DNA from 2 places in the Methylobacterium sp. CM6241 genome. Region 1 is predicted to be linked to the other one. Evidence: riboswitches for the same ligand, from Rfam matches in the RefSeq annotation. Region 1 holds a riboswitch; the other holds the start of a gene.
The links. A riboswitch is a leader RNA that binds a small molecule or an ion and turns the genes downstream of it on or off. The one in region 1 is predicted to bind thiamine pyrophosphate.
Positions count from the first base shown of each region.

Region 2: it holds a riboswitch for thiamine pyrophosphate, as region 1 does, so the genes downstream of both, thiO (glycine oxidase ThiO) here and thiC (phosphomethylpyrimidine synthase ThiC) in region 1, are expected to answer to the same signal.

Region 1 covers NZ_CM139246.1:533,058-547,540, forward strand. The annotation lists gene ACYQR9_RS02560 (outer membrane protein) at 1-151, opposite strand, end outside; gene nudC (NAD(+) diphosphatase) at 341-1,246, opposite strand; gene ACYQR9_RS02570 (HIT domain-containing protein) at 1,246-1,662, opposite strand; gene ACYQR9_RS02575 (aminotransferase-like domain-containing protein) at 1,722-3,128, opposite strand; gene aptA (omega-aminotransferase AptA) at 3,302-4,651, shown strand; gene ACYQR9_RS02585 (tautomerase family protein) at 4,720-5,109, shown strand; gene ACYQR9_RS02590 (D-amino acid dehydrogenase) at 5,426-6,742, shown strand; gene thiC (phosphomethylpyrimidine synthase ThiC) at 6,795-8,702, opposite strand; TPP riboswitch at 8,788-8,894, opposite strand; gene ACYQR9_RS02600 (BA14K family protein) at 9,178-9,876, shown strand; gene ACYQR9_RS02605 (DUF2721 domain-containing protein) at 10,152-10,652, shown strand; gene ACYQR9_RS02610 (protein tyrosine phosphatase family protein) at 10,709-11,152, opposite strand; gene ACYQR9_RS02615 (DUF533 domain-containing protein) at 11,335-11,844, shown strand; gene ACYQR9_RS02620 (GNAT family N-acetyltransferase) at 11,900-12,517, opposite strand; gene ACYQR9_RS02625 (Orn/Lys/Arg family decarboxylase) at 12,514-14,483, opposite strand, start outside.
Region 2 covers NZ_CM139246.1:2,178,288-2,192,770, reverse strand. The annotation lists gene thiG (thiazole synthase) at 1-735, opposite strand, end outside; gene thiS (sulfur carrier protein ThiS) at 752-964, opposite strand; gene thiO (glycine oxidase ThiO) at 961-2,187, opposite strand; TPP riboswitch at 2,256-2,386, opposite strand; gene ACYQR9_RS10110 (adenylate/guanylate cyclase domain-containing protein) at 2,452-3,702, opposite strand; gene ACYQR9_RS10105 (hypothetical protein) at 3,865-4,254, shown strand; gene rpoD (RNA polymerase sigma factor RpoD) at 4,395-6,389, opposite strand; gene dnaG (DNA primase) at 6,587-8,509, opposite strand; gene ACYQR9_RS10090 (GatB/YqeY domain-containing protein) at 8,606-9,067, opposite strand; gene carA (glutamine-hydrolyzing carbamoyl-phosphate synthase small subunit) at 9,273-10,511, shown strand; gene ACYQR9_RS10080 (hypothetical protein) at 10,711-11,088, shown strand; gene ACYQR9_RS10075 (pseudoazurin) at 11,141-11,581, opposite strand; gene carB (carbamoyl-phosphate synthase large subunit) at 11,899-14,483, shown strand, end outside.

The sequences.
Region 1 (14,483 bases):
CCTGCACACCGGCGTAGAAGCCGGTCCAGCTGAAGCTCGGAAGCGGCACGAAGACGGGTGGCGGCGCAGCGCGGCGGGGTAGGTCCGCCGCAGCCGCGGTCCCGGTCATCAGCCCGATTATCGCGCCGACACCCAACAAAACTTTCGCCATCTTCCCCTCGCCGCCTCCATTGACGGCAGCGACGTGAATCAACGGAGCGATCCTGGGATAGTGCCGGGAAGACACAATTTCGGACCGATCGTCCGAAATTTTTAACCATGACGCGACGTGGCTAACTCCTCCTCGGGGAGGTACAAAAATGCCACTGCCGTGAGTCTGTCGACCGGTTTCCACAGCCCATTAAAGCCGCTCCTCGACGAAGGCACGCATGAGCAGATGAGCGATCGCCATAGGCGGCGGCACGGTCAGTCCCTCGCCATGGGTGCCGGCGATCATCGCCGCCACCTCGTTGCGGGTGAACCAGCGGGCGTCCGCGAGCTCTGCCGGATCGATGGTGATCGCTTCGTCCAGGGCCTCCGCCGCGCAGCCGATCATCAGCGACGACGGGAACGGCCAAGGCTGCGAGGCGTGGTAGGTCACCGCGCCGATCCTCAGCCCCGCCTCTTCGAGGGTCTCGCGGCGGACCGCGTCCTCGATGGTCTCGCCGGGCTCCAGGAAGCCGGCGAGGCAGGAATACATCCCCTCCTTGAAGCGCGGCGAGCGGCCGAGCAGACAGGTTTCTCCACGGCGGATCAGCATGATCACCACGGGATCGACACGGGGGAAGTGGTGGGTCTCGCAACTCGGGCATTCACGGCGAAAACCGCCGGCGGCGAAACGAGTGGCCGTTCCGCAATTGGCGCAGAAGCCGTGGCGAGCATGCCAGGCCAGGATGGATTTCGCCGTGGCAAGGAGGCCGAGTTCGTGCGGCGCCACCGCGTTCTCGGCGGCGAGGCTGCGCAGGTCGGTGGTGCGGAAGCCGGGATCAGACTCGTACCCGTCGGCGGCCTCCGGTGAGACCGCGCAGGCGAAGACCGGAGCCCCATCGAGGCGGCCGAGGAACAGCGTGAGATCGGCGTGGCAGGCACTCGCCGCCTGCCTAGAGGGGAGGAGCGCCGTATCGCCGGCAAGGACGATGCGGTCCCCCGCCACGAGCACGATCCGTGCATCCGGCGCGTCCGGCTTCGGCACGAGGTCGCTGCTCTCGGCCGAATGGCGGACGAGCCGGCTTTCCGCATAGCCGAGTTGGTCGAGGCGCGCGCTCATCAGGCGGCCGCGAACAGGGCGCCGATGCGCTCGATCATCTGGGCGCGGGCGTGGTGCGGATAGGACTGGCGCGTGCCTACGCCCCAGACCGGCGAGGGCCAGGCCGGATCGGACAGGAAACGCCCGATCACATGGACATGGAGCTGCGGTACGACGTTGCCCAAGGCCGCGACGTTGACCTTGTCGGGCTTGGCGAGGGCCAGCATCACGCCGGTGGCGATCCGGATCTCGTCCATGAGGTCGCGCGCATCCTCCGCCGACAGGTCGGTGAGTTCGCTGGCAACCGCCCGGCGCGGCACCAGGATCAGCCAGGGAAACCGGGCGTCATCCATCAGCAGGACACTGCACAAGGCGAGGTCGCCCACCGGCACGGTGTCGGCGACGAGGCGCGGGTCGAGGGTGAAATCGTCTGTCATCGCCGCTCAAGCTGGGATACGTCGGGAATGCGGAGTTCTCGCCGGTTCGGCGTCGTAAGTCACGCAAGCGCAGGCCGCTCGGTGTCGAGGAAGCGGAACAGGGCCGGCGCGTTGGCATGCGCCACGTTGAAGCGCAGCCACGGGGTCGGCTCCTGATCGGCGCGGAACAGGTGTCCGGGGGCGAGCATGATGCCCTTCGCGGCGGCCCTTTGCGCGAGGCCGGCCGTGTCCGGATCGCCGCCGAAGCCGGCCCAGAGGAAGAGCCCGTTGGCGGGGCGGTGAAACAGCGACAGGCCCACCGAGAGCAGGGCCTCGGCCACAATCTTCTGCTCGGCGGCGAGCTTTTCGCGGAGCCTCGCGATGTGGAGGCGGTACTGGCCTTCCGTCAGGATCGAGTGGACGATGCTCTCGGAGATTTCCGAGCTCGTCAGGCTCGCCGCCATCTTCATGCGCAGGAGCCGCTGCGCATTCTCGGGGTTGCAGGCGAGATAGCCGACCCGCAGGGCGGGCGAGATGGTCTTCGAGAAGCTGCTGATGTGGATGACGCGCGCGAGCTGGTCGAGGCTGGCGATGCTGGGCGCCGTCTCCTCGACGAAGCTCGCATAGATGTCGTCCTCGACGATCTGGAAGTCGTGTTTCTCGGCGATGCGGAGGATCTGGTAGGCGGTGGCCGGCGAGCAGGACGTCCCGGTGGGGTTGTGGAAGCTCGTATTGGTGAAGAACAGCTTCGGCTTGTGCCGCTCCGCCAGTGCCTGGAGCGCGTGGATCGACGGCCCCTGGAGGGTCCGCTCGACGCCGACGATGGTCACCCCCATCGCGTGGAGCGAGGGGTAGAGGTTGCAATAGCCAGGATCGTCCACGAAGGCGACGTCGCCCGGCTGCAGGAAGGTCCGCATGGTCAGGTCGAGGGCCTGGCTCGCCCCATGCGTCAGCAGGATCTGGTCCGGCTCGCACTCGATGTTGCGCTGGGCGAGGAGCAGCTGGATCGCCCGGCGCAAGGGTGCGTGGCCGAGGGGATGCCCATAGCGCGAGACCAGCCGGTCGGGGCGCCGCGACAGGGCAGCCAGGGCCTGCTTGATCCCGTCGGCGAACAGGTGGCTGTCGGGCAGCCAGCCGCAGCCGGCTTTGACGGTGAAGGCGTCCTCCTCGTAGACCCGCTGGAGCAGCCAGCCGGAATCCACCGAGATCTGTACCGGCTTCCGCCGGGGGACGGCGGCTTTGCGATCGAGCAGCCGGGCCGAGACGAAGTATCCGCTCGCGCGTCGGGCTTCGAGCAGGCCGTCCGCGACCAGCCGATTGTAGGCGTTCGAGACGGTGAGCGTGCTCACGCCGCATTGAACGGCCAGCTTGCGCACCGATGGCAGGCGGGCGCCCGGCGCCACGCTCCCGCTGCGGATGCGCTCGGACACGGCCTCCACCAGCTGGGCGACGAGGGGGGCGGTGCTGGCGGGGTCGAGGCTGATCATGGGCCGTCATCCACGGGCGAGGCCGGTCTCGGCGATCCGACTGTATGGGTGGGTGAACAGATACAGCTGCGCGTGCCAACCCGCCAACTGTCGATAGTCGGTGAGCCAGGGCCGGGCGATAACGCAGCGCGGCGAGGGTCGGGATCTTGCATCGCGGATCGGCGGAGAGACACATGGATCATGCGATCATCGATCAGGCGGCGGACCGGCAGCTCAATGTCGAGCCGTACTGGATGCCGTTCACGCCCAATCGCCATGTGAAGGCCGACCCGACGCCGCGCATCATCACCTCGGCGAAGGGCGCCTATTACCGCACCGCCGAGGGGCGCGAGCTGTTCGACAGCCTGTCGGGCCTGTGGTGCTGCCCCCTCGGCCACGCCCAGCCGCGGATCGTCGAGGCCCTGCGCCGGCAGGCCGAGACCCTCGATTACTGTACCGCCTTCCAGATGACCAACCCTGTGACGCTGCGGCTGGCCGAGCGTATAGCCGACATGGCCCCGGACGGGCTGGACCGGGTGTTCTTCACCAACTCCGGCTCGGAGGCCGTCGATACCGCCCTCAAGATCGCCCTTGGTTATCACCGCCTGCGCGGCGAGGCCGGCCGCTTCCGCATGATCGGCCGCGAGAAGGGCTATCACGGCGTCGGCTTCGGCGGCATGTCGGTGGGCGGCATGGTGGCCAACCGCAAGATGTTCGCCACCGCCATGATCCAGGGCGTCGACCACCTGCGCCATACCCACGATTATGCCGAGATGGCGTTCTCGAAGGGCCAGCCGACTTGGGGCGCGCATTTCGCCGACGACCTCGAACGGATGGTGGCGCTCCACGATGCGGGCACGATCGCCTGCGTCATCGTCGAGCCGCTGCAGGGCTCGGCCGGGGTCATCGTGCCGCCGCTCGGCTATCTCCAGCGCCTGCGCGAAATCTGCACGCGCCATGGCATCCTGCTGATCTTCGACGAGGTGATCACCGGCTTCGGGCGGCTCGGCGCGCCCTTCGGCGCGGACCGCCTCGGTGTGATCCCGGACATGATCACCTTCGCCAAGGGCATCACCAACGGCATCGTGCCGATGGGCGGCGTCATCGTCCGCAAGGAGATCTACGACACGTTCATGACCGGGCCGGCCGCGGCGGTGGAGCTGTTCCACGGCTACACCTATTCGGGCCATCCCCTGGCGGCGGCCGTCGCCCATGCCTCCCTCGACCTGATGGAGGAGGGCGACCTCTTCGCCCGCGTGCGCGAGTTGGAGCCGATCCTCGAGGGGGCCGTCCACACGCTGCGCGACGAACCGGGCATCAAGGACATCCGCAATTTCGGCCTGACGGCGGCCGTCGATCTCGAACCGACACCGGGCCAGCCCGGCGCGCGCGCTCTGCGGATCTTCGAGCGCGGCCTGCGCGAAGGCATCCTCCTGCGCTTCACCGGCGACACCATCGCCATGGGCCCGCCCTTCATCTCGACCCCCGCCGAGATCACCGGCATGATCGAGATGCTGCGCGGTCTCATCCGCGCCGAAGCCTGACCGGCGGCCGGCGCACTCCCGATAGACGGCCCGTGACCCGTTCCATTCTCTTCAAAGGTTGAACCGACATGCCCCTGATGCGCTTCGATATCCTGGAAGGCCGCACCGATTCCGAACTGAAGACGCTCCTCGACGCCGCGCACGAGGCAATGCTGGAGGCGTTCAACGTCCCGCCGGGCGACCGCTACCAGATCGTCACCGAGCACAAGCCCTTGCGGATGATCGTCGAGGATACCGGGCTCGACATCCCGCGCACCAAGGACGTTGTGGTGGTCCAGATGATCACCCGGCCGCGCGGCAAAGAGAAGAAGCAGCTGTTCTACAAGCTGCTGACCGAGAAGCTCGAAGCCGCCTGCGGCATCGCCCCGGCCGACGTCATGGTCTCCACGGTGGAGAACACCGACGAGGATTGGTCCTTCGGCCACGGCCGGGCGCAGTTCCTCACCGGCGAACTCTGACAACCGTTTGAGTTCTTATTCTAGAGCTTAACCTCATCCTGAGGTGCCGCGTAGCGGCCTCGAAGGAGGCTTCCAGGGATCGGGAGACGACTGGAGGGCTCCTTCGAGGCCCTTTGCTCAAGCAAAGGGCGCCTCAGGATGAGGTGGTCTGCTGGGATGATCTGCTCTGGCACAAGCATCCGCTGGAAAACCCGATCGAACAGGCCCTGGGCGGGTTTCGCAACGAGTGTCGCCGCTTCTGCGGCCTGAAACCTGCGACACGCCATAGGGACTGAGCAAGGTGACGTGTTGGCCCGCCCATGCGAGCCCGCTCGGGGTGCCAAGCTCATTCCGGACCCTAACCCCGACCCTCTACGGAACGCCGGCCATGCATGTCCTGATCCTCGGTGGCGGTGTCGTCGGCGTCACCTCGGCCTATTACCTGGCCAAAGCCGGCCACCGGGTCACCGTGCTGGAGCGCCAGCCGGCGGCGGGGCTCGAGACGAGTTTCGCCAATGCCGGCCAGGTCTCACCGGGATATTCGGCGCCCTGGGCGGCGCCCGGCATTCCCCTCAAAGCGATGAAGTGGCTGATGATGCGCCACCGGCCCCTCGTGGTCTGGCCGAGCTTCGAGCCGCGTTTCTACGGCTGGCTCGCCCGGATGCTGGCGAATTGCACGGAGGAAGCCTACCAGCGCAACAAGGGCCGGATGGTGCGTCTGGCCGAATACAGCCGCGACGTGCTGCGCGACCTGCGCGCCGAGACCGGCATCGCCTACGATCACCGCGAGCAGGGCACGCTCCAGCTGTTCCGGACGCAGAAGCAGCTCGATCATGTCGGGGACGACACCCGCGTCCTCGACGCCTATGGCGTTCCCTACGCGGTGCTGGAGCCCGCCGGTTGCATCATGGCCGAGCCGGCCCTGGCGCGGGTGGCCGGGACCTTCGTCGGCGGCCTGCGGCTCCCCGGCGACGAGACCGGCGACGCCCACCTCTTCACCCAGCGGCTCGCCGCACTCTGCGAAGACCTTGGTGTGGTCTTCCGCTACGGCACGGCCATCACAGGCCTGCGCAGCGAAGGCGACCGGATCAGCGGCGTGGCGACGGCAGCGGGCGAGGTGCTGACCGCCGACGCCTATGTGGCGGCCATGGGCAGCTACACCCCGGCTCTGCTCCGGCCCTTCGGCATCGACCTGCCGGTCTATCCGGTGAAGGGGTATTCCCTCACCCTGCCGGTCACCAATATCGACGCCGCCCCGGTCTCGACGGTGATGGACGAGACCTACAAGGTCGCGATCACCCGGCTCGGCGACCGCATCCGGGTCGGCGGCACCGCCGAGCTCGCCGGTTTCAGCGCGGTCCTGCGGGGACCGCGCCGGGAAACCCTAGTCCGCTCCGTCGGTGATCTGTTCCCGGCGGGCGGCGATCTCTCGCAGGCCACGTTCTGGACCGGCCTGCGGCCGATGACGCCGGACGGCACGCCCATCGTCGGCGGAACGCGCCTGTCGAACCTCTACACTAATACCGGCCACGGCACCCTGGGCTGGACCATGGCCTGCGGCTCGGGCCGGGTGCTGGCCGATCTTATCTCCAGCCGCACGCCGGACATCGCCACCCCGGACCTCGCCGTCAGCCGCTACGCACGCGGAGCCTGACAACGGGGTAATGCCCTCTCGCGCCGGGCGCGAGAGGGTGAGGCGAGGCGGCCTATTCGGCCGCGTCGACGTAGAGCTTGCCGCCCTCGGCCTGGAACTCGGCGGATTTGGCCGCCATTCCCGCCTCGCGTTCGGCCTGGCTCATGGGCGTCGCCTCGCCCAACACCTGACCGGCCGCCTCCATCGCCAGGACCTCGGCGCGCAGATCCTGCGTGATCTTCATCGAGCAGAATTTGGGGCCGCACATCGAGCAGAAATGCGCAACCTTGTGGGCGTCCTTCGGCAGGGTCTCGTCGTGGTAGGCGCGCGCCGTGTCGGGATCGAGCGACAGGTTGAACTGGTCCTCCCAGCGGAAGTCGAACCGGGCGCGTGACAGGGCGTCGTCGCGCAGCTGCGCCGCCGGATGGCCCTTGGCGAGATCGGCGGCATGGGCCGCGATCTTGTAGGTGATGACGCCTTCCTTGACGTCGTCGCGGTTGGGCAGGCCGAGATGCTCCTTCGGGGTGACGTAGCAGAGCATGGCGCAGCCAAACCAGCCGATCATGGCGGCGCCGATGCCCGACGTGATGTGGTCGTAGCCCGGTGCGATATCGGTGGTCAGCGGGCCGAGGGTGTAGAACGGCGCCTCGCCGCACTCCTCCAGCTGCTTTTCCATGTTCACCTTGATCTTGTGCATCGGCACGTGGCCGGGACCCTCGATCATGGTCTGGCAGCCCTTGTCCCAGGCGATCTTCGTCAGCTCGCCGAGGGTCTCGAGTTCCGCAAACTGCGCCGCGTCGTTGGCATCCGCGATGGAGCCAGGGCGCAGGCCGTCGCCCAGCGAGAACGAGACGTCGTAGGCCCTCATGATGTCGCAGATCTCGTCGAACCGCTCGTAGAGGAACGATTCCCGGTGACCGGCGAGGCACCAGCGCGCCATGATCGAGCCGCCTCGGCTGACAATGCCGGTGACCCGGCGCGCGGTGAGCGGCACATGGGCCAGGCGGACGCCCGCATGGATGGTGAAGTAATCGATGCCCTGCTCGGCCTGCTCGATGAGGGTATCCTTGAAGACCTCCCAGTCGAGCTTCAGCGGATCGCCGCCGACCTTCTCCAGCGCCTGGTAGATCGGCACGGTGCCGATGGGCACGGGCGAGTTGCGCACGATCCACGAGCGGATGTTGTGGATGTTTCGACCAGTGGAGAGGTCCATCACCGTGTCGGCGCCCCAGCGGGTCGCCCAGACCAGTTTCTCCACCTCTTCCGCTGCCGACGAAGTCACGGCCGAATTGCCGATATTGGCGTTGATCTTGACGAGGAAGTTGCGGCCGATCGCCATCGGCTCCACCTCGGGGTGGTTGATGTTGGCCGGGATGATGGCGCGGCCGCGCGCCACCTCGTCGCGCACGAATTCGGGGGTGATGAAAGCGGGGAGCGAGGCACCGAAGCTGTTGCCGTCGGCCAGCGCGGTCTGCGCGCCTTCCAGCATCGTCTCGCGGGCGAGGTTTTCGCGGTGGGCGACGTAGATCATCTCCTCGGTGATGATCCCGGCTTTGGCGAACTCGTACTGCGTCACCATCTGGCCGGAGCCGGCCTTGCGGATCTGGCGCATCGCCGGACAGGGGGCGACGAGCTTGTCCTCCGGCACGAAGCCGTTGTCCTCGGGCTTGACCGCGCGCGGCGTGATCGTGGCGTAGCCGCGCTTGGCGATCCACGGGTCGCGCAGCAGGGGCAGGCCGGCATTCAGGTCGATCCGGGCATCGGTCTCGGTATAGGGGCCAGACGGATCGTAGACCCGCACCGGCGCCTCCTTCGGATCACTCGACGTGACCTCGCGGAACGGCACCCGGATGTCGTCACGGCCGGCCACGCTCGCATAAACCTTGCGCGAGCCCATGATCGGGCCGGTGGTCACCGCTTGCGGCTGCCCCTTGGCGGGTTCTTGTCCGGAAAGGTCTTTGGGAAGGACGGGTGCGTTCATATCGGATTCGCTCCTGGCGTGGGAGGCGATCCGGTTCGCAACGGTACGTCAGGACGACGGGCACCCGCTCGTTTGGAGCAGACAACCCAAGCGTAGTTCCCGTCCCTCCGCCGGTATGAGCCGGATCAGGTTCAAGGGTCAGGGCTGCGGCCCTATCTCAGCCCCCTGAACGGGGCCCCCCTCGGAACGATTCGAAAGTCTGCGTTCGCCGCGCCTTTGTCAATCGCCGGAGCCGACATCCCCAGTCGAATGCAAGGACTCCCACCACGGCAACGATGACGTCGCGCCGATCGCGGATCGTTCGGGTCGGGCCGTTAAGCTCTCCGCGACCGTAGTGTTCGATTTCATCCGCAAGCACAGTCCATTTTCGGTGCGGCATATTTCAGTCCGTCAAAGGCCCTCCCATAATGGAGCCTTCCCTGCTGACGGCGCGTTGTCAGTCATCAATTCCAAAAAACAATCAGGCTGGCGTTCCATGAACAAACTCATTCTCGCATCCGCCGCATTGCTCGGCGCGGTCGCGTTCGTTCCGACAACCGCCGACGCTCGCGGAGGCGGCTGGGGTAGTGGCGGTGGCAGCGGTGGCATGAGCCGTGGCGGCGGTGGGCTCGCCGCGGGTGGTGGAGGCGGCGGCTGGGGCGGCGGTGGAATGAGCCGTGGAGGTGCTGGCGGCGCGGGACTCGCGGCTGCGGGCGGTGGTGGGCGAGGCTGGGGCGGTGGCGGCTTGAGCCGTGGCGGTGCTGGCGGCGGTCCCGCTGCCTTGGGGGGCGCTGGCCAGGGAGGCTGGGGCGGTGGACGCGGACAGGGCGGGATCGCCGCCGGTCCGAACTCCGGCGGTGGCTTCAACCGTGGCGGCTACGGTCATCACCGCGGGTATGGCTACAATCGTGGCTACGGCCGGGGATACGGCTACGGCGGACTCGGTCTTGGTTTGGGGCTAGGCTTGGCTGGAGCCGGAATCGGTTACGGCTATGGCAGCGGTTACTACGATAACGGTGGCTATTACGGCGGCGGCTATGCCCCAGCCTATTATGGTGGCGCCGTCGAGGTTCAGCAGGATGTCGGCGGGTCCGATCAGGACGTCGCCTACTGCATCCAGCGCTTCCGCTCCTACGATCAGCGATCGGGCACCTATCTGGGCAATGATGGTCAGCGTCACCGCTGCCCGCAATAGCAACTGCACGGAAGACCTGCACCAAGAGCGAAGACATTTCAGCCTCATCCGACAAGAGAAGCCCCGCATCACTCGTTGCGGGGCTTCGTCGCATCTGGGCCCAGTGGCGCCTGCCTTACTTATCCGCGCCGTCTTTACCATCGGTCCATCGGCGGAGATGATGATCTATACCTGACGACCCCGCCTCCACCCCGTTCGAGGGTCTGGGTCTAGGAACGGCGGTCGCAGCGAGGAGGGATCTTCCGGGGCTGCTCGGCATGGCGTAACGCCACGTCATGGTGGCTTCCGGTTCTCTCCTCGCTCCCGACGACATCGCCCACGTCATTCAGGTCGCGCTCGCTCCCGCTTTCCTGCTGACGGCGCTGGCGACGCTGCTCAATGTCTTCTCAACGCGCCTTGGGCGGGTGGCCGACCGTGTCGATGATGCCGCCGCCAGCTTGCAGAAGGCGGATGCGGCCGAGGCGGCGCACCTGTCGCGCCAACTGGCCTATCTGCGTCAGCACTCCTTCATGCTCGATGTGGCTGTGGTGCTGACCTGTTTCGGCAGCATCATGACCGGCGTCGCGGTGCTCACGCTTTTCGTCGGGGCCTTGCGCGATGCCGCCACGGCCTCCGTCTTGTTCGGATGCTTCGGCGTCGCCCTGGTCTGCACGGTGGCGGCCATCGTCGCCTTCCTTCTCGAGATCCTGATGGCGGGCCGCCGTATCAGGGACGAGGTCGACCGCCAGACGGTGCAGGCCTCGGATCGGGAAGCGTCTGGACCCGATCTCCCATAGCGGTCGCCGCGAACAGCACGGGCTTGATCCAATGTTGCGGACCGCCACCTGCGGCTTCAATCCTCGACGATCCCCTCGCCATGCGCGTCGAGCCAGCGAATTGCGCCGCTGAGGTCGAAGCCCCGTTCCCGGCCATAGGCCGCGACGTCATCGCGCCTCAAGCGTCCCGCCAACACCTCGCTCAAAGCCCAGAGGGTGAGCGAGCGGGTACCACTACGACAATGCGCGAGGACTGGGCCGGACGCTCCTTCCACGGCGTCGCGGAACTGCGCGATGTCGTCGAGTGTGATGCCTGGGCCGGTAACCGGAAGATGGAGATAGGCCAGCCCCGCCGCCCTAGCGGCTGCGGCTTCGGCCTCCGTGCCCAATTGGCCGGGTTCTTCCCCCTCGGGCCTGTTGTTGATCAGCAGGGCGAACCCTTTTCCCGCCAAGTCGGCGATCTCGGCTTCGTTCGGCTGGCCGGAGACCGAAAGTCGGGATTCGATGGAGGTGATGGTCATGGAAGATCGTCCTTGGGGCTGCCTTGCGGCTCCCTTGGCGCTGCACGGACCCGCCACAGATCGTGTCCGTTCCGTGCGGCACAAGCGGGGCAGGCTGATTCCACCGCACGGCCCGCCTTGAACCCGGGATGGGTCTCGTCCGTTTCTGGTCTGATCCTCAACCCGCCTTCAGGATGACCACCATGGCCGATGCAAGACAGATCGTCGACGCGCTCGTGCGCTCACGCAAGGGCGGGATCGCCGCCACGGCCGCCCTCGGTGGGCTCGCCCTCGTCGCGGGCCTGGCTCTTCTAGCACTCCGTCCTTCCCATGAGCCCGAAACCCCCGATCTCAGCCAAGTCGGCGAGGACGAGGCCCGCATCATGCTGCGCGCCATGGTGGCGGCGACCTTGGCCGACGGCATCGTGGACACGCAGGAGCGCCAGCGCCTCGACGAGGTGGTAGAGGCGGCCGGTATCGACAAGGATGGCCGCGCCTGGCTCGAAAAGGAGCTGGCCGACCCGGCCGAGATCGACGAACTCGCCGAACGCGTGGATTCGCCGGAGAAGGGTGCCCGCCTCTATGCGGCAGCGCGTCTGGCCATCAATGCCGATACACTGCAGGAGCGGGAGTTCCTGAAGCGATTGGCCGAGGCCCTGGACGTCTCGCAGGACGTGGCGGCGAGGGTCGATGCCGGGCTCGAAAATGCCTGATGGAGAGCGATGTCGCGGGAGTTGACGCGCTCCGTACCGGCCCGATGGGGAAGTGCTACTTCCCCATCCAATCGTGCCCTGCCACCAGCGCCTCAACCGATCGTGTCCAGGTGCCGGGCTGGTCGGTGGCGCCGGTGCCGAGTGCCCGCTGGACCATGACGCTGTCGCTCCAGCGGCCGTACTTGTAGCCCACCGCCGGCAACAGGCCGACACGGACGAAGCCGCAGGTCTCGTGGAGCCGCAGGGACGCTTCGTTCTGCGCGTCGATATAGCCGATCATCTGGCGGTAGCCGCCGGCGGCGCAGGCCTCGATCAAAGCCGGCAGCAGGCGTCGCCCGATGCCGGCGTTCAGGTGCTCGTGATGAACGTAGATCGAGTGCTTGAGCGTGTAGCGATAGGCCGGGCGCTTCCGGAACGGGACAGCGTAAGCGTAGCCCGCCACCACCCCATCGCGGTCGGCCACAAGATGCGGCAGACGCCTCTTGCGCATGGCCTTGCGGCGGCGCTTGAGGTCGTCGGGATGGAGCGGATCCGCTTCAAAATCCCCCACATCACCTACGCCCCGCCGGATATGGTGGGCGTAGATTGCCACCATGGCCGGCACGTCCGCATCCGAGGAGGGCCGGATGATGATCCCGGTATCGGAGGCGGCGGGCGGCCCTTCCGGACTCACGGGCGATTCTCGCGCATGACATAGGTGTAGAACCGGATCGTCCCGTCGGGATCGACGTTGCGGAACACGCCCTGAATCTCGGCCTCGAAGCCTGGGAACAGGTTCGCGGAGCGCTCGAACATCTTGAAGTAGTCCAGCATGGGTTTCGCCCGTTCGTCCAGTCGCTCGCCCGGCAGCACCGTGCCGATGCCCGGCGGGTAGACCAGAAGCAAGGTCGTCGCCACGCGACCTTCCGCTTCCGCGATCGGCACGTAATCGACGTTGTTGCGGGTGAGCTGCTGCACCGCCTCCTTCGGAGTCATGACCATCTCGGGCAGGTGGCCGGGTTCGAACTGCTTGCGTTGAAGGGTGCTGGTGCCGTGCTCGCGGTGGAAGGCGTGGAAATCCGCGCAGAGGTCGCGCAGGCGTACGCCCTTGTAGCGGTTCGGCCGGCGCCGGACGAATTCCGGCATGGCATCCTCGAGCGGCACATTCTCGTCATGCAGGCGCTTGAAGGCCACGAGGCCGGAGATGAGCGTGCCGGCCTTGGAGGATTCGACGCCCGGCGTCAGCAGGAATAGGAGCGAGTTGAGGTCGTTCTTCTCCGGCACGATGCGGTTTTCGCGCAGGTACTGGGCCACGATGGGCGCGGGCACGCCGTGCTCGGCATATTCCCCCGTGCGCCGGTCGAAGCCGGGGGTGAGCACGGTGAGCTTGTTCGGGTCGGTCATGGCGTAGTTCGGCGCCACATGGTTGAAGCCGTGCCAGGCGGCACCGGGGGTCAGCTCCCAGTATTTCGCGTCGCTGGCGAGCTCGTCCGTCGAGACGCTCTCCCACGGCACCTTGCCCTCCGGGCCCTTCACCGTGTCCGGCACGAAGGGGTCGAAGAACCAGCGGCGCAGAGGATCGCCCTCCTTCTCCTCGAATTCGCGGCGGATGGCACGGACCTTCTTGCGCCATTCGATGCCGAGCCGGATCGTGTCGTCCCACAGGACGACGCCCGAGCGGCCCTTCATCATCTGCGCGCCGACATCGAGCGAGGCGAAGAGCGGGTAGAACGGCGAGGTCGAGGCGTGGACGAGGAAGGTCTCGTTGAAGCGCCGGTGCTCGATGCGCCGGGTCTGGCCGCGAATATGGCTGTCCTTGGTATGGATCTGCGAGGCTTGTGAGAAGCTTGCCAGCTGCTTGTGGGTCGATTGCGTGGCGATGATGCCCGGCGAGGTCTCGTCGAGGCCCTTCAGTCCCATGGCGAAGCGACCGGCGAAGAGCGGGTGGAACTTCATGAAGCCCGCCCAGGCCTCGTCGAAGAGGATGTAGTCACAGAGATGCCCGATCTTCTCGAGGATCATCTGCGCGTTGTAGATGGTGCCGTCATAGGTGCACTGCTCCACCACCGCCACGCGGAACGGGCGCTCGCGCTTCCAGGCTTCCTTGTCAGTGATGAGGGGGTTGGTGCGGATCTTCTCACGGATGGCCGCCTCGTCGAGGGCCTCGTGATACATCGGGCCGATCAGGCCGAAGCAGTTGCGGTCGGTCTCCAGGAAGACCGGAACCGCGCCGCCGAGGAACAGGGCGCCGTGATGGGCCGCCTTGTGGTTGTTGCGGTCGAACAGGACGAGGTCGCCCTCCGCCACCAGGGCCGAGAGCACGATCTTGTTGGAGGCCGAGGTGCCGTTGAGGACGAAATAGGTTTTTTCGGCGCCGAAGATGACGGCGGCTTCTTTCTGCGCCTTCAAGGCCGGGCCTTCGTGGACCAGAAGGTCGCCGAGATCGAGCACGGAATTGTCGAGGTCGTCGCGGAACACGGCCTCGCCGAGATGCTCCACAAAGATACGCCCGATCGGCGAGCGGTTGTAGAAGATGCCGCCGTTATGGCCGGGGCAGGTCCAGAGCTGGTTGCCCTGCTCGGCATAGTCCACCAGCGCGCCGAAGAACGGCGTCTTCAGGGTCTCGGCATATTGCTTCACGCGGCTCACCAGGCCGCGGG
Region 2 (14,483 bases), 1.6 Mb from region 1:
TCGCCCAGCAAGATGGGCGAGGCGACCGGCCTCGACCGCATGACGCATGGCGCGAGCCATGCGAACCGGATCGTCCGCTTTGGCCACAGCGGTATTGAGAAGACAGCCCGCCGCGCCGAGTTCCATGGCGACCACAGCATCGGAAGCGGTGCCGATTCCGGCATCGACAATGACCGGCACGCTAGCTCGACGACAGATCAATTCGAGATTAGCGGGGTTGGCGACCCCCATACCAGAGCCAATCAGGGAGCCCATCGGCATCACCGCCGCGCAGCCAATATCAGCAAGCCGCTGACATACGACGGGGTCGTCATTGCAATAGGGCAGGACGACGAACCCATCATCGACGAGATGGCGACAAGCGACCAGCAATTCGGACACGTCCGGGTAGAGCGTTTCCCGGTCACCGATGACTTCGACCTTTATCCAGTTCGTATCGAGGGCTTCACGGGCGAGATCGGCGGTCATAATCGCATCGCGAGCAGTCTCGCAGCCGGCAGTATTGGGCAGGAAACGATAGCCCTTCAGGCGCCGCACAGTATCCGAACCGTGGCCTTGCAGCGAGACGCGGCGAATCGAGGCGGTGACGACCTCTGCACCGGATGCTTCGATCGCATCGACCATGATGCTCTGCGTTGGATAACCAGCAGTGCCGATGAAAAGGCGGGAGCTCAAGGCCACGCCGGCGATGACCAATGCATCGTCCGCAGTAGTTTCGATCGTACGTCCGTTCATGATGATTGTCCTCCGGCTATCCGCCCTGCATGGCACGCACGATCTCGACCTTGTCGCCTTCCGTGATGGCGGTCGTCTCCCAATCCCGCCGGCGAATGACCGTGCCGTTCACGGCGATGGCAATGCCCTGCGGGCTCTCAATTCCGGTCTGCTCCGCCTCGAGCCGGAAGAGCGCCGACACATCCCCGGCCTCGATCTCGCGAGGCTGTCCGTTGATGCTGATCTTCATGCGAAGGCCCTCCTCTCGCGCTGCACAGATCGGTGGAATCGAGCGAGACCGAAACTGCTTGCGATATCGGGCAACGCGCCGGTGGTAACGAGCTCGGCCACGCAATCGGCCGTGGCTGGAGCGAGAAGATAGCCGTTGCGGTGATGCCCGGTGGCGACCACGAGGCCAGGAGCCAGAGTATCGATGATCGGCGCATCGTCATCGGAGGTTGGCCGAAAACCACTCCAGACCGCCTCGACCTCCATCTCCTCAATGCCGGGTAGAACCCGACGCGCTCCCTCTAACAACGCATAAAGACCACCGGCGGTGACGCCGGGGACGAAGCCGCAATCCTCGACCGTAGCGCCTATGATGAGATGGCCATCTGCCTTCGGGGCCATATGGACCTGCTCGGTCCAGACCATGTGCGAGAGATTGCCGGTCCGTGTTGTAGTCTTCAGCGCCAGAGATTGACCCCGCAAGGGTCTCACCGGCAAAGCGAGTTCACCGGGAAGAAGGCTGGCGTCGCCACTCCAGGCACCGGTTGCAAGGATCAGGGTTGCCGCCGAGATATGCCCGCGAGACGTGGCAGCACCGCAGACCCGGTCGCCTACCCAATCGAGCGCCACCACTGCGCAGTGCTCGACGATTGTGACACCGGCAGCCTGATTGGCGCGGGTGAGCCCGGCCATCACGAGACGTGGATCGACCTGATGGTCGTCAGGGCAGAACAGACCAGCCGTCACGGAGGGGCGTAGAGTAGGCTCCAGAGCACGAACCTCCGACCCCGGCAACCAGCGGGCGGAAAGTCCAGACCGGATCTGCAGGTCGTGCCGAAATCGAAGGCGGTCGACCTCATCGCGACCGATGGCTACGACGAGAGTCCCCTCCTCCCGGTAGTCGATGCTGATACCCGAGGCGGCCTGGAGTTCGTCGCGAAAGCCCGGCCAGCGTGCCAAGCTTTCAAGCGCCAGAGGCAGTAGAGGATCCGAACCCGGCTCATGCTCCGCAGCCGGTGCCAGCATCCCCGTTGCGGCGAGGCTCGCGCCGACGCCGACGGTGTCGCGCTCGATGACCGTGACGCTTAGCCCGGCTTGAGCCAGACGCCACGCACAAGAGAGACCGATCAATCCTGCGCCCACAACGACGACATCGCTTCGGGTTGGCAAAGCGTTGCTATCAATGACGATACCCGTCGCTCTACGGGAACCGATGGTCGGATTAGCTGAGACGTCCAAAAACAACCTCCGCGATGCTTCGCAAAGATTGGTGTCCTTCAGCTCCGATCCGAAGCGTGCCGAGCTCCCTTCGAGAGAAACCCGCGGTCCAATCCCTACGCCGGTATGAGCCGGTTCAGGTTCAAAGGATTTCCGCGCCGCCCGGGCTCATGGCCCAAGCTCATCGGTTTCTCAGCCCCTTGACGGGGATCTCCCTGGAACGCCCATGATGTGGGTAACGATCGCGCCTCGGTCAATCCCCAGGGTCGCCTCAGGATACAAGAACCCGTGTCAGACGGGCACAGGTGTTCTCCCTGGCCTATAGACGCCCATTGGTTCGGCGAATCCATCGAGGTCGTGTTCGCCGAGAGCTTCCGACTCATCCCAAAGGAAATCGACGAACGGTTTCGACATGAGAAGCGGCTCTCCAAGCGTCTTGTTCAGGCGCGCGAGGCGGCTTGCAAGGTTCACATCGCGGCCGATGACGGTGAAGTCGAGCCGGGCGCCCGATCCGACATTTCCATAGGCCGCCTCGCCATGGTGGAGGGCGATACCCGCAACGACGGGTTGAGCGAACCGACCAATGGCATTTGCCTCGTCGAGTGCGGCTAGGGCAGTTCGCGCTGCGATGAGTGCGCCTTTAGCGGCTCCGCCAAGGTCGTCGCCGCGTTCGCGGAAGATCGCCAGCAGCCCATCGCCGAGGTATTTCAACACTTCGCCACCTTCGCGCTCGACGGCCGGCACAAGGCAATCGAAGAAGATATTGAGGAGGTCCACAGCCTCCTCTGGTGTCATATTTGCCGAAATCTGGGTGTAGTCACGCATATCTGCAAAAAAAATCGCAGATCGAATACGCTTGACTTGCCCCCGGCGGATATCACCGGAGAGAATAGCTCGGTGAGGCTCGTCACCGACATAAATTCGTAGAACCTGATCCAGCGTCTTGTTGACGATCCGCATCTCCATCACTGCGGCCAGCGTGGGCATGACGAAACGGAGGATCGCGATGTCTTCGTCTCGAAAGCCGCCGACCGCGCGAGTTGCGAAGGTGATGCCGTTACGCGTGCCATTGGTAAAGAACAACGGCGCAACGATATAGTGAGTGTAACCTTCGGCCTTGAGTTCGGGAATGATCGAGTACCGTAGATCCTTCGTGTCATTCAGATCGACGATGAGCCATTCACCGGTCTCGTGGACGGTGAAGAACGGACTATCTCGATAGGCACGGTCGGATGCATCGCCGTGCGGGAACAAGCGGACCGTCGAGCCAGTCTCGCGCGTCCAAAAACGACCCACGCCTGAATACTCGGAGTGCAACGTGTCGATGGCGGTCGATGCGCGATCGACAGGGACACCGAGAGCGATCAACCGCTCAGACATCCCGGCCAGAAGATCATCCGCCTGCGGCAGACGAGCCCCCTCGCTCAAAAGCCAATCCCTGAGGGCGACACTCTCCTGCAGCGACCCGAACGGTACGTCATTCGCCTCCGACCCGTCTGCATCGGCAGTCGGCGGAGGATGGGGCGGACTAAGATCGAGCATGATGCCAAAGTGGGTCGGAGTGGGCGGGGCGACAACAGGTGCCGTCAAGTTCGTCACGAGTTCCCACGAAAATGTCGTCCTATTGGTGCCACGGTAATATGGAATTTGCCATCACCGGCCGATCGTGACGCCGATTTTCTATCTCTACCATCGGATCAGCCCATGCCTTTCGCACATCGCGTTGTCGCCCTCGTGATCGCCATGACGTGTACCGGGGTGGCAAAGGCCGAGCCTGTATCGCTTCCGGCCGCGAACACGCCATCCCGCGCGCAGGCTGCAGCAGGCGACGAGGCTCATGCTCGGACAACATCGAGCTTCTCCGAATCGAACGAAACCAGCAGCCGGCGCCAGGCAACCTTCAATGAACGGATCGCCCGGCGCGGTGAACGGGCTATCGCGTCCTTGTGCAATGGCTGTGGAACGGACGCATCTCGGCAAAAGCCCAGGGCCACCAATCCCGTAAATCCTATGGCGGGAGCCATCATGCCGGATGCAGAAAGTATCTATTCGCGCAAGCGCGGCTTCGACCCATCGCGTGCGGCAAGCTATTGACGCGTAGGTGGTTAAGGCCGACGAGCCGTCGCGTCCCTTATTTACGGGTCATAGGCCCTGAACGAGAATGGCGCACCGAGGGGTGCGCCATTCTAGATTCTGAAAGATGATCGTCGCCTGAAACGCGGAACGATTCAACCTCAGTTGTCCAAGAAGCTTCGCAACTTCCTGGAGCGGCTCGGGTGCTTCAGCTTCCGCAGCGCCTTGGCTTCGATCTGACGGATACGCTCACGCGTGACAGAGAATTGCTGACCGACCTCTTCGAGGGTGTGGTCGGTATTCATACCGATGCCGAAGCGCATGCGCAGCACACGCTCCTCGCGCGGCGTCAGCGAGGCCAGCACGCGAGTGGTGGTCTCGCGCAGGTTCGACTGGATCGCCGCATCGATCGGCAGAACGACGTTCTTGTCCTCGATGAAATCGCCGAGATGCGAATCCTCCTCGTCGCCGATAGGCGTTTCGAGGGAGATCGGCTCCTTGGCGATCTTCAGGACTTTCCGGACTTTCTCCAAAGGCATGGCCAGCTTCTCGGCCAGCTCCTCGGGAGTCGGTTCGCGGCCAATCTCGTGCAGCATCTGGCGCGAGGTCCGGACAATCTTGTTGATCGTCTCGATCATGTGCACCGGAATGCGGATGGTGCGCGCCTGATCGGCGATGGAGCGGGTGATCGCCTGCCTGATCCACCACGTGGCATAGGTCGAGAACTTGTAGCCGCGGCGATACTCGAACTTATCGACGGCCTTCATCAGGCCGATATTGCCCTCCTGGATCAGGTCCAGGAACTGCAGGCCGCGGTTGGTGTATTTCTTAGCGATGGAAATCACGAGACGGAGGTTGGCCTCGATCATCTCCTTCTTGGCCTGACGGGCTTCGCGCTCGCCCTTCTGAACCATGTTGACGATCTTGCGGTATTCGCCGATCTCCAAGCCGGTCTCCGAAGCGAGCGTAAGGATCTGCTCACGCAGATCGGCAACCTGCTTGGCGCCCTTCTCGACAAGGTTCTTCCAGCCCTTGCCACCGAGCTTGCCGACACGCTCCATCCAATTCGGATCGAGCTCCCAGCCCTGGTAGTGGCGTAGGAACTCGTCGCGGGCGACGCCGTGGCTCTCGGCATAACGCATGAGGCGACCCTCATGGCTGATGAGGCGCTTGTTGATGTCGTAAAGCTGCTCGACGAGCGCTTCGATGCGGTTCGAGTTGAGTGACAGCGACTTCACGTCGGCGACGACGGTATCCTTGAGGTCGGACTGCTTTTGACTCTGAGCGGAGGTCTGCGTTCCGCCACCCGCCTTCAGATCGGCATGCTCGTTCTGGAGCTTGCGCAGCTTCTTATAGTTGTTGGCGATATTGTCGAACGTCTCGAGAACGCGCGGCTTGATCTCAGCTTCCATCGCCGCGAGCGAAACGTTGTTCTCCATGTCGTCTTCGTCGTCGCCGCCCTCAGAGGGGATCGGCGCCTCGGCCTCGTCCGCATCCTCGCCCTCGGTGAGCTGGGGAGCGTTCTTCGCGTCCGGCCCGGCATAGGTCGCCTCTAGGTCGATGATGTCGCGCAGCAGCACGCGTCCGTCGACGAGCTCATCGCGCCAGATGATGATGGCCTGGAAGGTAAGCGGACTCTCGCAGAGGCCCGCGATCATCGCCTCGCGGCCGGCCTCGATGCGCTTCGCAATGGCGATTTCGCCCTCACGGGAGAGTAGCTCCACCGAGCCCATCTCGCGCAGGTACATGCGAACCGGATCGTCGGTACGATCGGTTGGTTCCTTCGCCGTCGTCTCGCGAACGGCGAGCGGCTTAGTCGGGGCGATCTCGGCGACTTCCGTGCCTTCGGCGGCGTCATCGTCGTCGGACGCTTCACCGTTGGCAGGCTTGTCGCCCCCAGCATCCTCGGTCTCTTCGGCCTCGACGACGTTGATGCCCATCTCGGACAGCTGCGACAGTACGTCCTCGAGCTGATCCGGATCGGACTGCCCCTCAGGCAGCACCTCGTTGATCTCCTCATAGGTGATGTAGCCGCGCTTCTTAGCGAGCTTCACCATCCGCTTTACTGAGGCATCGGTCAGATCGAGGAGCGGTCCGTCGGTCTGTTGCTCAGGAGCAGCATCCGCATCGTCCCGTTCCGTTGCCTTCGTCGCCATGTTCCGCCTATTGTTGCCCTGGTCGCGTTGAGCGGGAGCGTTCGGCTCACTCCGCGTCGTCCACGCCACCATTCTGTGATGTGCGGCGCGCACGAGGCGACCGCGTCGATATCTCATATTTCGGTGTACAAGCACGACGCTTGACCGATTGTTAACCATGCGCCGCAAGCGGCACTCTAAATTCTGTTTCGTCGTGGTTACGCGGCCGCCGTATCGTCTGATTCTGGCACGTCGGCGTCTGCCTCTGCCCCTGCGACTACGGCCATACGTTCCTTGACGTCGCAAAGCCAAGCGAAGTTGGCCTCGGATTCATCCTCGACCAGTGCGCGCTCGGCAGAGCGAAGCTCGCTATTTAGCGCGCCAGACTTCCGGTGCAAGATCACGGCCTGACGCAATGCGTCTTCCAGCCGCATCCGGTCTGCATGCGGATCGAGCGTCCAGCGGTCACCAGGCCGGACATGGGAGGCGAGCCGTATCGCTGCTTCGCCGAGCCCAGCCCTGCGCAAACGAGTTTCCAGCACCTCCACATCGGGCTGATCGGCGTCTGCGGCCTGGTCCAGCAGCAGGGACCGCAGCGCCTGTGCGTCGGGATCGTCGAGTTCCAGCGCTGCCAGATCCTCGGCTTCTATCCCCAACAATTCCGGGTGAGCCAGCAAGCTCGAGACGATCATAGCCTCACGATCGCGAAACATTGCCGTCCCGCCGGAATTAGTCGATCCAGCGAAGAGCGGGTTGAACTTCGTAGTGATTCGCGGCGATGGCGGCGGATCACCAGGTCGCGGTTTGCGCTGAAACGTCGATACACCACCGTTCCGGGGCTCATAACCGGTCCGACGCTGGCCACCGCTACTAGCGGGTGAGAGGCCACGAAGGCGCCCCTCTATCTCATCCTTATAGAACCGTCTCACTGTCTCGTCGCGGATCGAAGCGACCATCTCGCGCAGCCCTTTGGCGAGACCAGCCTTGCGCTCGGGCGTATCCGCTGGCGTGGATTCTGTAGCGCGCGACCAGAGAACGTCGACAAGGGGGCGGGCGCCTTCGAGAACGCGATCGATGGCCGAAGCACCGGCTGAGCGGAGCAGGTCATCGGGGTCCTGCCCCTCCGGTAGAAGCGCGAAGCGCAGCGACTTTCCAGGCGTCAATCCCGGCAGGGCCACGTCGAGTGCCTTGAACGCCGCGCGCTGGCCGGCGCCGTCTCCATCGAAGCACAGGATCGGTTCGTCGGCATGGCGCCAGAGCAGTGCCAGCTGCTCCTCCGTCAAGGCCGTGCCGAGGCCGGCGACGGCGTTCGGGTGTCCGGCCATGGTCATGGCGATAACGTCGACATAGCCTTCCACCGCGATGATCGTCCCGCGATCATGGGCCGCTTTGCGGGCGCCGTGCAGGTTGTAGAGCACCTGCCCCTTGTGGAAGAGCGGGGTCTCCGGCGAATTCATGTACTTCGCCTTGGCGTCGGCCTGCATCGCCCGGCCCCCGAAGGCGATGACCCGGCCCCGGCTGTCGGTGATGGGAAACATCACCCGGTCGCGGAACTTGTCGAAGGGGACGGCGATGTCGTCGCCGCTGACGAGCAGGCCCAGTTCGGCCATCAGCTCCTTGTCCACGTCCTTCGCGGCCAGATGATCGCGCAGGCCGTAGCGCTCCGACGTGGCGTAGCCGAGCCGGAAACGCGAGCGGATCTCGGGGCCGAGTTCGCGCCGGTCGAGATAGGCGCGGGCGCCGGTACCGAGGCGGCCCTTGAGCTGGTCCACGTAATAGGCGGCCGCCAGTTCCATGACCTCGAAAGCGCCGGTGCGCTTGGTTTCCATCTCCCGCGTGTCGGCGCTGGGCGCGGGCAGGGTCACCCCCGCCTCCCCGGCCAGGCGCTCCACCGCCTCGGGAAAGCTGAGGCCCTCGGTCTCCATCAGGAACGTGAAGACGTCGCCGTGCTTACCGCTCGAAAAACAGTGGTAGAACTGCTTCTGGTCGTTCACATAGAAGGACGGCGTCTTCTCCGAGTTGAAGGGCGATAGGCCGCGCCACTCGCGGCCCGCCTTCTTCAGCCGCACCCGCCGCCCGACCACGTCGGAGGCGGGAAGCCGCGCTCTGATCTCTTCGAGGATGTGGGGTGGGTAACGCACTGGGGCACCGAACCTTCGCAGAGGTTCATTCTAGCCCAGTGCGTTTAAAGAGTCCCGAACGCTTCGACGCGCGCTCTCCCCCTGAAACCCAATCAGTCAGGATTTGGCGTTCAGCACGTCCTTCACCAGACCGCTAGCCTTGCCGAAATCCATCCGGCCCGCGAAATTTCCTTTCAACACGGCAATGACCTTGCCCATGTCCTTAGGACCAGCCGCACCGGTTTCCGCGACAGCCGCCTCGATCGCAGCTCTCGTCTCGGCCTCATCCATCTGTTGGGGCAGATAACCCGCGATAATCGCAGCCTCGGCCCGCTCATTCTCAGCGAGTTCGGGGCGGCCACCCTGATCATAGACGCCAGCGGATTCGTTGCGCTGTTTAATCATTTTCTGCAGTAGCGCGAGAATTTCTTCCTCTGTGGCTGGCTCTTTGCCGAGACCGCGGGCCTCGATGTCTTTGTCCTTCAAAGCGGCTTGAATCATCCGCACAGTGGCGAGCTTGGCCTTGTCGCCGGCCTTCATGGCCTCTTTCATGTCGCTGGTAAGGCGGGCGCGCAGCATGGTGGTCTCCTGAAAGTAGTCCCGATAACGGGAATGGTGTGCGAATTGCGAGATTCTGCGAATCGAAGTGGTTGAGCCGGTCGAACGCCGAGGCCACATTGACCCCATCACGGCCCGCTCGTTATGAGCGCCGCACAATGCGCCACCAGCGCGCGCCGTCGCACCGGCGTCGATGGGTCGGCTGGACATAAGCGAGATCGCGACGATGCTGCAAGACGAAGGCGCCCAAGCGCAATCATCCTCCACGCCCGCACCCTGGGCCGAGCCGCTCGCGACAGCCCTGCTCGTGCTGTCCGACGGCACCATCCTCGAAGGATTCGGCATCGGCCAGACCGGGGCGTCCGACGGCGAGGTCTGCTTCAACACCGCAATGACCGGCTACCAGGAGATCCTGACCGACCCCTCTTATGCCGGTCAGATCGTCACCTTCACCTTTCCGCATATCGGCAATACCGGCACCAACGACGAAGACCTGGAGAGCCTCGACGCGGCCCCCGCCTCCGGCGTCCGCGGCGCGGTCATTGCCTCGGCCGTCACCAACCCGTCGAGCTGGCGCTCGTCGAGCCATCTCGACGCCTGGCTGAAGGCGCGCGGCATCGTCGGCATCACCGGGATCGACACGCGGGCGCTCACAGCCCTCATCCGCGACCACGGCATGCCCAACGCCGTCATCGCCAACGATCCGGAGGGGCGGTTCGACCGCGAGGCACTGAAGGCGCGCGCCGCCGCCCTCGCCCCGATGGAGGGTCTCGACCTCGTTCCGCCGGTCACGAGCCGCGAGACTTCCGATTGGTCGCAGACGACCTGGGCGGTGAAGAGCGGCTACGGCAGCCGCCAGATCGGCGAGGGCCTCAAGGTCGTGGCCATCGATTACGGGGTGAAGCGCAACATCCTGCGCCTGCTCGCCGAGGCCGGCTGCGACGTCACCGTCGTGCCCGCCACCACCTCCGCCGCCGCGATCATGGCGATGAAGCCCGACGGTGTCTTCCTGTCGAACGGTCCAGGCGATCCGGCCGCCACCGGCGAATACGCCGTTCCGGTGATCCGCGAGCTTCTGGACGAGAAGGTGCCGACCTTCGGCATCTGCCTCGGGCACCAGCTCATGGGCTTGGCGCTCGGCGGACGCACCGTGAAGATGGCTCAGGGCCATCACGGCGCCAATCACCCGGTGAAGGACAAGACCACGGGGAAGGTCGAGATCGTCTCGATGAACCACGGCTTCGCCGTCGATCCGGCCAGCCTGCCCGAGACTGCGGTGGAGACGCATATCTCGCTGTTCGACGGCTCGAATTGCGGCCTTACCCTCACCGACCGCCCGGCCTTCTCGGTTCAGCACCACCCGGAAGCCTCGCCGGGCCCACGCGACAGCCACTACCTGTTCGAGCGGTTCGTGGCGCTGATGCGCAGCGGCAAGGCCGAGACGGCTCCCACCGGCGCTGCGTAGGTCCGTTCGTTCGCCGCGTCAGGCGCTTTCGCACCCATCCCTTGAGTTCCGGCGGATCGCCGCCGGGGCATTCGCGAAATGGTTCCCTCGTTGTCACAAAAAACCCGGCTTTGACCGGCACTCCCCGAAGCCAACGACGATCGGCACGGTGACGCCGCCGCGACGATCGTCCTGCTGCCTTGAGCACGGGGTTTTCCACATGACGTTCGACGACGCGCGCGATGATTTCTCGCGCCTGCATCGGGTCTTCACGTTCCATCTCGGCGTGGCCGTCGCTCTCGCCTGGATGACCGCCCTGTATTCGGCCTGCTACGCCCCCTGGGTCCGCAACATCCGCGCGCTCATCGACCCGGCCGGCGGCACCCAGACCATCGAGAGCACCTGGTCCTTCCTGTTCGTCCTGCCCGTCGTCCTCACGATTGCCTGGCTCAGCCTGTTCTTCGGCCGCGAGATCCTGCGCCGCTCGCAGACCCTGCCCAACGTCGCCCTGGAATTCGCCGCCGCCGCCGCCGTGGCCTTCGGCGTGTTCTATCTTTCCATCGATCGCGCGGTGGCCGCCCTCTATATCGGCCTCTGATCGTACCGCGCGGGTAGTCGGAGGCGGCTTGGCGCCGCCTCCTTTTCTTACGTCACTGAACCTGGGCGAGCAGGGGCTCGAACCGCTTGGCGGCGAGCTTGTTGTGCGTCACCGCCTTCGCCGCTTCGAGGTTCTCCGGCTTATCGCCGACCACCACCACGGCGATCATGCCCATGAGGTAATGCGGCGAGCACTTGATGCCGTAGACCCCGGGCTTGTCGAACTTGACGACCTCCTCCTTGCCCAGGACGGTCTTGAAGGTTTCCGCTCCCTCGGGCGCCATGCCCTTGATCAGTTCGGCATTGTGCCCCTTGTCCTGGGGGACGAACTTGATGCTGTCGCCCGGCGCCAACTTCACGAAGGCAGGGTCGAAGACCATTATACCACCCGGCCCGCTGTTGAGGGTCTTCACGGCGATCTCGGCGGCGAAAGCGGCTGGGCCGGAGGCGATGCACAGGGCCAGCGTGCCCATGAGCGTTCCTAGCTTTATCATTCCTATCCTCGAATTAGTCTTGTTCGAGATCGACAACGCGCCGATCATCTCAATTACACAGCTCCGTCTAGGGCGCAATATTTTGCATCTTCTTAAATTTATAGTTATTATAGTTTAATTATTCTTGGTGGCGAACGAGCGGTCATTCGGGGCGGGCACAATCGTCGCCAAGCCTCTCGACGCTCTTCCAAAACCCTCCCGCCGCGTGTAGACGCGAACCCTAACGATCATTCACGCCGCTCGCGTCCATATCCGGCCCGCTCCAGATTGTGGCGCCGCGCTTGACGGACGCGCGCGTCCGCAAGCCAAGGCGCCCGATGCCGAAACGCACCGACCTCTCCACGATCCTCATCATCGGTGCCGGTCCGATCGTGATCGGGCAGGCCTGCGAATTCGACTATTCCGGGACGCAGGCCTGCAAGGCCCTCCGCGAGGAGGGTTATCGGATCGTTCTGGTCAATTCGAACCCGGCCACCATCATGACCGACCCGGACATGGCGGATGCGACCTATGTCGAGCCGATCACGCCGGAGATCGTTGCCAAGATCATCGAGAAGGAGCGCCACGTCCTTCCCGGCGGCTTCGCCCTGCTGCCGACCATGGGCGGCCAGACGGCCTTGAACTGCGCCCTCTCGCTCAAGAAGCTGGGCATACTCGAAAAATTCGACGTCCAGATGATCGGCGCAACGGCCGAGGCCATCGACAAGGCCGAGGATCGGCAATTGTTTCGCGACGCGATGACCAAGATCGGCCTGGAAACGCCGAAATCGGCCGTCGCCAACGCGTCCGCCGCCAAGAAGGTGGATCGCGAAAAGTACCTCGCTGAGATCGCCCGGATCGAGACCTCCACCGACGAGGCCACTCGCCCGGCCGCCCTCGCCGCGTTCGAGAAGAAGTGGCACGCGGGCGAATCTGACCGTCGCAAGCGCTACGGCGAGCATGCCATCGGGCAGGCGCTGATCGCGCTGGCCGAAGTCGGCCTCCCGGCCATCATCCGCCCCTCCTTCACCATGGGCGGCACCGGCGGCGGCATCGCCTACAACCGGGAAGAATTCCTCGACATCGTGGAGCGCGGCATCGACGCTTCGCCGACCAATGAGGTCCTGATCGAAGAGAGCGTCCTCGGTTGGAAGGAATACGAGATGGAGGTCGTTCGTGATAAGAACGACAACTGCATCATCGTCTGCTCCATCGAGAACATCGATCCGATGGGCGTCCATACCGGCGATTCCATCACCGTGGCCCCGGCCCTGACGCTCACGGACAAAGAGTATCAGGTGATGCGCGACGCATCGCTCGCGGTGCTGCGTGAGATCGGCGTGGAGACCGGCGGCTCGAACGTGCAGTTCGCCATCGACCCGGCCACCGGCCGGATGATCGTCATCGAGATGAACCCGCGCGTGTCGCGCTCGTCCGCGCTCGCCTCCAAGGCCACGGGCTTCCCCATCGCCAAGGTCGCGGCCAAGCTCGCGGTGGGATACACCCTCGACGAGATCGCCAACGACATCACCGGCGGCGCGACCCCGGCCTCGTTCGAGCCGACCATCGACTACGTCGTCACCAAGATCCCGCGCTTCGCCTTCGAGAAATTCCCGGGCGCCGAGCCGACGCTGACCACGGCGATGAAATCGGTGGGCGAGGCCATGGCCATCGGCCGTTGCTTTGCCGAATCGCTGCAGAAGGCGCTGCGCTCCCTGGAGACCGGCCTGACCGGCCTAGACGAGATCGAGATCGAGGGGCTCGGCAAGGGCGATGACCACAATGCCATCAAAGCGGCGTTGGGCACGCCGACCCCTGATCGCCTGCTGAAGGTCGGTCAGGCCCTGCGTCTCGGCGTCAGCCACGAGGAGGTCCATGCCTCCTGCAAGATCGATCCGTGGTTCCTGGAGCAGCTCCAGGCGATCATCGATCTGGAGAACCGGGTCAAGGCCCACGGCATCCCCACCACACCCGGCGCGCTGCGCCAGCTCAAGGCGGCGGGCTTCTCGGACGCCCGTCTCGCCGTGCTCGCTAAGACCGACGAGGACAGCGTCCGTGCCGCCCGCCGGGCGCTGGGCGTCCGCCCGGTCTTCAAGCGCATCGACACCTGCGCGGCCGAGTTCAAGGCGCCCACCGCCTACATGTACTCTACCTACGTGGCGCCCTTCGCCGGCACCGTGGTCGACGAGGCGCAGCCCACCGACGCCAAGAAGGTCATCATCCTCGGCGGCGGGCCCAACCGTATCGGCCAGGGCATCGAGTTCGACTATTGCTGTTGTCACGCCTGCTTCGCGCTCACCGAGGCCGGCTACGAGACCATCATGGTCAACTGCAACCCGGAGACGGTCTCCACCGACTACGACACCTCCGACCGGCTCTATTTCGAGCCGCTGACGCAGGAGGACGTGCTCGAGATCATCGAGACCGAGCGGCAGGCCGGCACGCTGCACGGCGTCATCGTCCAGTTCGGCGGCCAGACCCCGCTGAAGCTCGCCCGCGCCCTCGAAGCGGCCGGCGTGCCGATCCTCGGCACCTCACCGGACGCCATCGACCTTGCCGAGGACCGCGACCAGTTCAAGCGGCTCCTCGACAAGCTGGGGATGAAGCAGCCGAAGAACGGCATCGCCTATTCAGTCGAGCAGAGCCGCCTCGTGGCCTCCGATCTCGGCTTGCCCTTCGTGGTGCGCCCGAGCTACGTGCTGGGCGGCCGCGCCATGGCGATCATTCGCGACGAGGTCCAGTTCGCCGACTATCTCCTCGACACTTTGCCGAGCCTGATCCCGTCGGACGTCAAGTCGCGCTACCCCAACGACAAGACCGGCCAGATCAACACGGTGCTGGGCAAGAACCCGCTCCTGTTCGATCGCTACCTGTCGGATGCCACCGAGATCGATGTGGATGCCATCTGCGACGGAAAGGACGT